One region of the Streptomyces sp. NPDC001843 genome, then DNA from elsewhere that is predicted to be linked to it. Evidence: riboswitches for the same ligand, from Rfam matches in the RefSeq annotation. Region 1 holds a riboswitch; each other region holds the start of a gene.
What was found. A riboswitch is a leader RNA that binds a small molecule or an ion and turns the genes downstream of it on or off. The one in region 1 is predicted to bind thiamine pyrophosphate.

Region 1 (3,334 bases):
GCCCGGGCCCTCGATCATGGTCTGTACGTGGAAACGCTTGGCAACCCGGTTGAGTTCCCCGAGAGTTCGCAGTTCCGCGAACTGCGCCTCGTCGTTGGCGTCCGCGATCGATCCGGGCCGGAGGCCGTCGCCCAGCGAGTACGTGACGTCGTAGGCGGCGAGGATCTCGCAGAGCTCCTCGAAGTTCTCGTACAGGAACGACTCCTTGTGGTGCGCCAGGCACCACGCCGCCATGATCGAGCCGCCGCGCGAGACGATCCCGGTCTTGCGGTTCGCGGTCAGCGGCACGTATGCCAGGCGCACACCGGCGTGGACGGTCATGTAGTCCACGCCCTGCTCGGCCTGCTCGATGACCGTGTCCTTGTAGATCTCCCAGGTCAGTTCCTCGGCGCGGCCGTCGACCTTCTCCAGCGCCTGGTAGAGCGGCACCGTGCCGATCGGAACGGGGGAGTTGCGCAGCACCCATTCGCGCGTGGTGTGGATGTTGCGGCCGGTGGACAGGTCCATGACCGTGTCGGCGCCCCAGCGGGTCGCCCAGGTCATCTTCTCGACCTCCTCCTCGATGGAGGAGGTCACCGCCGAGTTGCCGATGTTGGCGTTGACCTTCACCAGGAACCGCTTGCCGATGATCATCGGCTCGATCTCCGGGTGGTTGACGTTGGCCGGCAGCACGGCCCGGCCCGCCGCGATCTCCTCGCGGACGACCTCTGGGGAAACGTTCTCCCTCAGGGCCACGAACTCCATCTCGGGTGTGATCTCGCCACGACGGGCGTAGGCGAGCTGCGTGACCGCCTTGCTGTCGCGCCCCCTGCGCGGCTGACGGGGTCGTCCGGGGAAGACCGCGTCGAGGTTGCGCAGGCCGCCCCGTGGCGAGGTGTGCTTGATCCCGTCGTCCTCGGGGCGGGCCGGCCGGCCCGCGTACTCCTCGGTGTCGCCACGCGCGATGATCCAGTTCTCCCGCAGCGGCGGCAGGCCCCTGCGGACGTCGGTTTCGACGAGTGGATCGGTGTACGGGCCGGAGGTGTCGTACAACGTGACCGACTGCCCGTTGGTGAGGTGCACCTGACGGCCCGGCACGCGCAGGTCGGGGCGTGATCCCTCGACATACCCCTTGTGCCAGCCGATGGACTTCCCGGCCTCCTGGCCGTCGGAGATCTGCGTGGAGGCAGGCGTGCGTACGTCCTTGTTGGTCATGAGACCTACTCCCTACGCCGGCATTACCCGGTAACAGGTTCGGCGGTCGACGCAGCGGTTTCCGTCGGTCGGTGCTTCTTGTGAGACATCACTCGACTGAATGACGTTCCACGTGAAACATCGCAAAGACAGAGGTCAGCGCCCTCTCAGCCCGTTGCTCCGAGCTCCCGCGTGTGCAAAGGTGCCTCCACGCTAGCGTCATGTGTGGCGCGGTGAACAGTGCGCCTTGTGCCCTTCTTGCAATGATCGGGCGGTGACCACGACACACGAGCCTCAGCATCCGCCGGGGCACACGCACACGACCGGTGAGGGACACGGGCACTCACACAGTCACAGCCATGGACCGGCCGCACCCGTCTCGAAGCATCTGCGCAAGGTCATCGCCGCCGTCCTGATCCCGTTCACCGTGGCGGTCGTGGTCGGGCTCGTGGTTCTGTGGCCCGGCGGTGCCCCGCCCCACAAGCGGACCGGGGTCGGATTCGACCGGCAGACCCAGCAGGCCACGGTCACCAGGGTCATCGAGGTCAGCTGCAACTCGGTGAACGCCTCCGGCGGCAGCGCGGCCGGAGACACCTCGACGGGCGGGGGCGGTTCGGCGCAGCAGGAGGGGAGCAGTACCTGCAAGAAGGCGACGGTCCGGGTCGACACCGGCAAGGACAAGGGCCGCACGTTCATCGAGATCGTGCAGCCGGACCAGTCGCGGCAGTTGCACGAGGGCGAGAAGGTCGTGGCCGCCTATGAGCCCTCGGCGCCGAAGGACCTGCAGTACTCGGTCACCGACGTCAACCGGCGCATGCCGATGGCGCTGCTGGCGGGGATCTTCGCACTCGCCGTCGTGGTCGTCGGGCGGATGCGCGGTGTCATGGCACTGATCGCGCTGGCCATCAGCTTCCTGGTCCTCGACTTCTTCATCGTGCCCGCGATCCTGCAGGGGTCGGATCCGCTGACCGTGGCGGTGGTCGGCTCCAGCGCCATCATGCTGATCGCGCTGTACATGTGCCACGGCCTCTCCGCCCGGACCTCCGTGGCGGTCCTCGGCACGTTGATCTCGCTGTCGCTGATCGGCGTTCTCGGCAAGCTCTTCATCGGCTGGGCCGCGCTGACCGGCAACACCGATGACAGCACCGGCCTCATCCACGGCCTCTATCCGTCGATCGACATGAGCGGTCTGCTGCTCGCCGGTGTCATCATCGGCTCACTTGGTGTGCTGGACGACGTGACGGTCACGCAGACCTCGGCCGTGTGGGAGCTGCACGAGGCGAATCCGTCGATGGGGTGGCGTGGACTGTACCGTGCGGGCATCCGCATCGGCCGCGACCACATCGCGTCCGTGGTCAACACGCTCGTGCTTGCCTACGCGGGTGCCGCGCTGCCGCTGCTGCTGCTGTTCTCCATCGCGCAGAGCAGCGTGGGCACGGTCGCCAACAGTGAGCTGGTGGCGGAGGAGATCGTGCGCACGCTGGTGGGCTCGATCGGCCTCGTGGCTTCCGTGCCGGTCACCACCGCCCTCGCGGCGCTGGTGGTGGCGGCAGACCGCCCGGTGCAGGGGACTGCGGCGGCCGCCGCGGCCCCGTCGGCTCCGGTGCGCGGCGGCCGGGGCCGACGCCGGAAGCGGTGAGCTCAACTGGCCGGCCTGGTACGGAGAAGCGTTACTGCTCCGTGCCGACGTGGGGCGCCGGAGGACCTGGCGCTCTGGCCGTAACGCTTCATCCGGCGCTCTGCTCCTCGGCGAGGATACGGTCCAGGGCTTCGTCGAGGTGGGCGTCGAAGTCGGCGAGCGCTCCCTCCTGGCCCAGCGGCACCAGCTTGTCCGTACGGTCGAGGAAGGCCACCAGCGGGGGCGTGGAGGAGCGGAACAGGGCCTGGTCGGCGCCGACCTGAAGCCGGATCAGAACCTCGCCCAGCGCCTCGGAGCCGGCGGGTGCGATGCGGACATCACCGTCGCCGCAGGGCCGGCCCACTCCGTCGATCAGCAGCTCACGTCCGAAGGCCCAGGTCACCGGTGCGTCACCGGGAAGGTGGAAGGTCAGCCGCACGGCATAGGGATCACACGTCTCGTACCGCAGTTCCACCGGGATGCGGAAGGAGAGCTCCTCGGACACGAGAAAGCTCATCATGACTTCTGCCTGTACGGACTCGC
Region 2 (3,334 bases), on a different contig from region 1:
TGGAGGGCGTTGTCCCAGTGGTGGACGAGCAGCCGCTCCCCGTACCGGCGGGAGGGGAAGGAGGCGCAGTCGCCGACCGCGTACACGTCGGGGGCCGAGGTTCGCAGGTGTTCGTCGGTCACCACCTCGTGGTGCGTGCCGAGCTCGATGCCGGAGCCGGCCAGCCACGCCGTGGCGGGACGGGCACCGATGCCGACGACGACGGCGCCCGCGGGCAGCCGCGAGCCGTCGTCGAGCACCACCGCGCCCGGCTCGACGCGCTCCACGCGCGCGTGCGTGCGCAGCACCGCGCCGCTGTCGGCGTACCAGGACGCCATCGGCGCGGCCACCTCGGCCGGGAGCGCGCCGGCGAGCGGGCGGTCCGCCGCCTCCACGACCGTCACCGCGCACCCCGCCTCACGGGCCGCCGTGGCGAACTCGGCACCGATCCAGCCGGCGCCGACGACCACGATGTCGTGCTGCCGGGCGAGCACCGGCCGCAGCCGCTCGGCGTCGTCGAGGGTGCGCAGGAGGTGCACGCCGGGCACGCCCTCCGCGCCGGGCAGCCGGATCGGTTCGGCGCCGGTGGCCAGCACCAGGACGTCGTACGGCACGGGCCCGGCCTCGGTGTCCAGCTCGTGGTCCGCGGGGCGCACGCCCAAGGCCTCGCGGCCGAGCCGGAGTTCGATGCCGAGCGCCTCGAAGTCCACGTCGAAGGCGGAACCCTCGGCCTTGCCGAGCAGCACGGCCTTGGACAGCGGGGGCCGGTCGTAGGGCTGGTGGGGTTCGGCGCCGATCAGCGTCACGGTGCCCTTCAGGCCCTGTTCGCGCAGGGCGACCGCGGTCTGCACGCCGGCCATGCCCGCTCCGACCACGACCACTCGCCGCGTCTGTGACGTGCCCTGTTCCCGCGTCTCCCGCGTCTGCTCGCTCACTCGATCACCATAGTCAACTGACTGTGCGTCAGTCAGGGGGCGTGCTCAGTGACCTGCTCCACAACGCTCGTCCCGGCTCCCGACTGCGATTCCCACGCCCAGGCCTCCTCCAGCCGCACCCGTCCGTCGGGCAACTCGGCCACGGTCGACGCGCAGCGCCCGGAGGAGGTTGTTCCGTCCCGTTTGAGTTGCACGTACCGGAAGTCCAGCCGGTCGCCCTCGCGCGTGCCCACCAGGTACCCGCGTACGACGTCCCCACCCGCGTACTCGGCCCAGATCTCGCCGTCCTTCTCGTGGTAGGAGAAGCGGGTGCGCGTGCCCACCTGGCCGGGGGCCTGGTCGGCGACGGGCGCGAGGACGAGGCCGTCGAGCGAACGGGCCATGAGCTGAGGCCTCCTTACGAGTCCGGTGCCCTGAGGGCTAGGGTGGCCACCGTAAAGCACTCGCGGGAGCCCGGACGCACCGGGCTGAGAGGGAGGCTGGCGGCCTCCGACCGTACGAACCTGATCCGGGTCATGCCGGCGAAGGGAGGGGCTCGACGCCCATGTCGTCACGTACATCGGACGTCCTCGTCATCGGGGGCGGGATCATCGGGCTGGTCACGGCCTGGCGCGCCGCGCAACGCGGGCTGGCCACGGCCGTGGTGGACCCGGAGCCGGGCGGAGGGGCCGCGCAGGTGGCGGCGGGGATGCTGGCCGCCGTCACGGAACTGCACCACGGCGAGCACACACTGCTCGGCCTGAACCTGGCCTCGGCCCGCCGCTACCCGGACTTCGCGGCCGAGCTGACCGACCTCACCGGCCTGGACCTCGGCTACCGCAGGTGCGGCACGCTCGCCGTCGCGCTGGACGCCGACGACCGCGCCCACCTGCGCGAACTGCACGCCCTGCAGCACCGCTCGGGACTGGAGTCGGAGTGGCTGTCCGGTCGGGAGTGCCGGCGCCTGGAGCCGTTGCTCGCGCCGGGCGTGCGCGGCGGGCTGCGGGTGGACCGCGACCACCAGATCGACCCGCGCCGGCTGGCGGCCGCGCTGGTCGCCGCGTGCGAGCGGGCCGGGGTGGTCTTCCACCGGGCGTGGGCCGAGCGCTTCGACGTCGTACGGGACCGGGCGGCCGGTGTCACCACCGCGGACGGCGACGCGCTGGGCGCGGGCCAGGTGGTGCTCGCGGCGGGCAGCCTGAGCGGGCGGCTCGCGGGCCTGCCGGGTGACCTGCTGCCGCCGGTACGGCCGGTGAAGGGGCAGGTGGTACGGCTGACCGTGCCCGAGCGGTACGCGCCGTTCCTGAACCGGACCGTACGGGCCGTGGTGCGCGGCAGCCATGTGTACCTGGTGCCCCGGGAGAACGGCGAGCTGGTCGTCGGGGCCACCAGCGAGGAAGTGGGCTGGGACACGACGGTGACCGCCGGCGGGGTGTACCAGTTGCTGCGCGACGCGCACGAGTTGGTGCCCGGCATCACCGAACTGCCGCTCACCGAGACCCGGGCCGGGCTGCGTCCCGGCTCCCCCGACAACGCGCCGTTGCTCGGCCCGACCGGTCTGGACGGGCTGCTGCTGGCAACCGGGCACCACCGCAACGGCGTGCTGCTCACCCCGGTCACCGGCGACGCCCTGGCACAGGCCCTGACCACCGGCGAACTGCCCGAGGAGGCACGCCCGTTCACCCCGAAGCGCTTCAGCACGGCACTCATGGAGCAGCCCGTATGAACATCTCCGTCAACGGGGAGCGCCGGGAGGTCGCCCCGGGTACCGCTCTCGACACCCTCGTGAAGTCCCTCACGGCGGCGCCGCGCGGAGTGGCCGCCGCGCTCAACGAGACCGTCGTCCCGCGCGCGCAGTGGCCGGCCACGGCCCTGGCCGAGGGCGACCGCGTCGAAGTCCTGACCGCCGTGCAGGGAGGCTGACCATGGCAGACGACCCCTTCGTCATCGACGGTACGTCCTTCACGTCCCGTCTGATCATGGGTACGGGCGGTGCGCCCAGCCTCGAGGTACTGGAGCGGGCGCTGGTCGCCTCCGGCACGGAGCTGACGACCGTGGCGATGCGGCGGGTGGATCCTGGCGTGCACGGGTCGGTGCTGTCAGTGCTGGAGCGGCTCGGTATCCGGGTACTGCCGAACACCGCGGGGTGCTTCACCGCCGGGGAGGCCGTGCTCACCGCCCGGCTGGCCCGGGAAGCGCTGGGCACCTCACTGGTGAAGCTGGAGGTCATCGCCGACGAGCGCACGCTGCTGCCGGATCCGGTGGAGCTGCTGGACGCGGCGGAGACGCTGGTCGACGACGGGTTCACGGTGCTGCCGTACACCAATGACGATCCCGTGCTGGCGCGGAAGCTGGAGGACGTCGGCTGCGCCGCGATCATGCCGCTGGGGTCGCCGATCGGATCCGGGCTGGGGATCCGCAATCCGCACAACTTCCAGCTG
Region 3 (3,334 bases), on a different contig from region 1:
AGTTGCGCCCACAGCCCGCCGACCGTGCGCACGACGACGGCGTAGTTGAAGAAGACGTGCGCCAGCAGGATCGCCCACACGGTGGTGTCCAGCCGTACGCCCCACAGGTCGTCGAGCAGCCCGCCGTGTCCGACGAGCGCCAGGAAGGCGGCTCCGGCCACGACGGTCGGCAGCACGAACGGCACCGTGACCACGGCCCGCAGCACCTGCCTGCCGGGGAAGTCGAGACGGGCGAAGACGTAGGCGGCGGGCAGCGCGAGCAGCAGGGTGAGCGCGGTGGAGGCGAGCGCCTGCCAGACGGTGAACCACAGCACATGGCGGATGTCGGGCTGGGTGACCACGTCCGCGATCCGCCCGAACCGCCAGGCGCCGTCCACTTTCAGCCCGCGCGCGACGATCGCGGCCACGGGCCAGGCGAAGAACACGGCGAAGAACGCGACGGGCACGGCCATGAGGCCGAGCCGCACCGCGTTCCCGCGCGCGCCCCTGCGCGGTGTTACCGCAGTACGAGTGACGTCCACGACTTGACCCACTGGTCACGGTTGGCGGAGATCTTGCCGGGGGCCATGGTCTCCGGATCGGCGGCGGCCGGTCCGTACTTGGTGAACTCGGCGGGCACGGCGGCGCCCCTGACGACCGGGTAGACGAACATGTTCAGCGGCATGTCCTGCTGGAATTCCTTGGAGAGCAGGAAGTCGATGAACGCCTTGCCGCCCTTGGTGTTCTTCGCGTTGCTCAGCAGCCCCGCGAACTCGATCTGCCGGAAGCAGGTGCCCGTCGACACACCGGTCGGGGCGGTGCTGGGCCGCTTCTTGGCGTAGATCACCTCGGCGGGCGGGGAGGAGGCGTACGACACGACGAGCGGCCTGTCGCCGCCGGCCTTCTTCCCTTCGGAGGAGCCGGAGAACTCCTGGTAGTAGGCCTGCTCCCAGCCGTCGACGACCTTGACGCCGTTGGCCTTGAGCTTCTTCCAGTAGTCCGGCCAGCCCTGGTCGCCGAACTGCGCGGCGCTGCCGAGCAGGAACCCGAGGCCGGGTGAGGAGGTGGCGGCGTTCTCGGTGACGAGGAGGTTCTTGTACTCGGGCTTGGCCAGGTCGGCGAAGGACCGGGGCGGGGCCAGCTTGTGCCGGGCGAAGTACGCCTTGTCGTAGTTGACGCAGATGTCGCCGTAGTCGACCGGCGTGACCCGGTCCTTGCCCTTGTCGAGCTGATATCCGGCGCCCACCGTGTCCAGGCCCTTGGCCCGGTAGGACTGGAACAGCCCGTTGTCGAGGGCCCGTGAGAGCAGGGTGTTGTCAACGCCGAAGAGGACGTCTCCCTGCGGGTTGTCCTTGGTGAGGATGGCCTTGTTGACGGCCTGGCCGGCGTCGCCGCTCTTGAGGACCTTGACCTTGTACCCGGACTTCTTCTCGAAGTCCGCGAGCACGCTCTTGGACACGGCCCACGAGTCGTGGCTGACGAGGGTGACGGTCTTGGAGTCCGTCGACCCCTTGGTGCCGGACGCCCCGCACCCCGTCAGAGCGGACAGCCCGACGAGGCCGAGCCCGACGGCCGCGGCCACGAACGTCTTGTGGTGCACTGGATGTCCTCCTGGGGTTGGCCAGGAAGAACGCTGCCCCGCCCGGAACGTCCGGGCAGGGCACAACAGCTTGAGTGGGTGACCGAACTTCCTACCCAGAATGACCTGGGCGAGGTTCAGAGGGTCTGCGGCCCGTCTGCCGCACTCTCAGCGCTGTGGCGCTCCCCTGTCGGAATATGAAGATGTGATGTGGCCAGATCCTATCGCTCCGTGGCCGCCAGCTGACCACAGGCCCCGTCGATCTCCTGCCCACGGGTGTCCCGGATGGTGACGGGCACACCATGCGCGGCAATGGCCTCCACGAACGCCTTCTCGTCCTCCGGCCGGGAGGCGGTCCACTTCGAGCCGGGCGTGGGGTTCAGCGGGATGAGGTTGACGTGCACGGGCCTGCCCTTGAGCAGCCGCCCGAGGCGGTCGCCGCGCCAGGCCTGGTCGTTGATGTCCCGGATCAGCGCGTACTCGATGGACAGCCGGCGCCCGGACTTCTCGACGTACTCGAACCCGGCGTCGAGCACCTCGCGCACCTTCCAGCGCGTGTTCACGGGAACGAGGGTGTCGCGCAGTTCGTCGTCGGGCGCGTGCAGCGAGATCGCGAGGCGGCACTTGAAGCCCTCGTCGGCGAACCGGTGGATCGCCGGGACGAGCCCGACGGTGGACACGGTGATGCCGCGCTGGGACAGCCCCAGCCCGTCCGGCGCGGGGTCGGTGAGGGCCCGGATGGCGCCGACGACCCGCTTGTAGTTGGCCAGCGGCTCCCCCATCCCCATGAAGACGATGTTGGACAGCCGCGCCGGACCACCGGGGACCTCGCCGTCCCTGAGCGCGCGCATCCCGTCGACGATCTGGTGGACGATCTCGGCGGTGGACAGGTTCCGGTCGAGCCCCGCCTGCCCGGTCGCGCAGAACGGGCAGTTCATCCCGCACCCCGCCTGCGAGCTGATGCACATCGTCACCCGGTCCGGGTACCGCATCAGCACCGACTCGACGAGCGTCCCGTCGAACAGCCGCCACAGCGTCTTGCGGGTGGTCCCCTGGTCGGTCGACAGATGCCTCACCACCGTCATCAACTCCGGCAGCAGCGCCTCCCGCAGCTTGCCGCGCGCCCCGGCGGGGATGTCGGTCCACTGCTCCGGGTCGTGCGCGTACCGCGCGAAGTAGTGCTGTGAGAGCTGCTTGGCACGAAACGGCTTCTCCCCGATCTCGGCCACCACGTCCTTGCGCTCGGCGGGCGTGAGGTCGGCGAGATGCCGCGGCGGCTTCTTGGCTCCGCGCGGGGCGACGAAAGTGAGTTCTCCGGGTGCAGGCATAACCCTTCCAGTGTGGCAGATCAACTCCGGGCCCCCAGGCCGGAGCGGGGTGGGGGCGGTCACCCGTGGGTGCTGTCTGTCAGCGTTGGTCGGCTTCGGACGGCCCGGACCCGGCCCCGACCGCTGCGAGGTGGATGCCGGGCTATAGTCGCAGGGTCGCGAAAAACGACGTCTCGCGGGTCCACCCGCCGGGCATCGCACATACATCGATGCAGATGGTTCTGATCGGTGAGCGTCTCCTGCCGAGACCGGACATCCCGTCCGCTCACGGCGCTGTCCATCGCCGACGCGTGTCGGCGCTACAGAGGAGCGCACCATGCAGAAGACCATCGCCATCGTCGGAGCGGGACTGGGCGGGCTGACGCTCGCCCGGGTGCTTCAGGCTCACGGTGTCGCCGCGACGATCTACGAGGGTGAGGCTTCGGCGACGAGCCGTGCACAGGGCGGC

Region 2: another riboswitch for thiamine pyrophosphate. It lies ahead of thiO (glycine oxidase ThiO); the one in region 1 lies ahead of thiC (phosphomethylpyrimidine synthase ThiC).
Region 3: another riboswitch for thiamine pyrophosphate. It lies ahead of ACFYZQ_RS33150 (thiamine ABC transporter substrate binding subunit); the one in region 1 lies ahead of thiC (phosphomethylpyrimidine synthase ThiC).

What each region holds. Positions count from the first base shown of each region.
Region 1 is NZ_JBIATQ010000003.1:559,815-563,148, reverse strand. It holds gene thiC (phosphomethylpyrimidine synthase ThiC) at 1-1,194, opposite strand, end outside; TPP riboswitch at 1,187-1,375, opposite strand; gene ACFYZQ_RS11080 (YibE/F family protein) at 1,448-2,812, shown strand; gene ACFYZQ_RS11075 (SsgA family sporulation/cell division regulator) at 2,901-3,334, opposite strand, start outside.
Region 2 is NZ_JBIATQ010000001.1:301,691-305,024, forward strand. It holds gene ACFYZQ_RS01380 (NAD(P)/FAD-dependent oxidoreductase) at 1-860, opposite strand, end outside; gene ACFYZQ_RS01385 (hypothetical protein) at 947-1,297, opposite strand; TPP riboswitch at 1,350-1,461, shown strand; gene thiO (glycine oxidase ThiO) at 1,459-2,619, shown strand; gene thiS (sulfur carrier protein ThiS) at 2,616-2,816, shown strand; gene ACFYZQ_RS01400 (thiazole synthase) at 2,819-3,334, shown strand, end outside.
Region 3 is NZ_JBIATQ010000016.1:89,615-92,948, reverse strand. It holds gene ACFYZQ_RS33155 (ABC transporter permease) at 1-452, opposite strand, end outside; gene ACFYZQ_RS33150 (thiamine ABC transporter substrate binding subunit) at 497-1,579, opposite strand; TPP riboswitch at 1,650-1,757, opposite strand; gene rlmN (23S rRNA (adenine(2503)-C(2))-methyltransferase RlmN) at 1,780-2,886, opposite strand; gene ACFYZQ_RS33140 (FAD-dependent oxidoreductase) at 3,203-3,334, shown strand, end outside.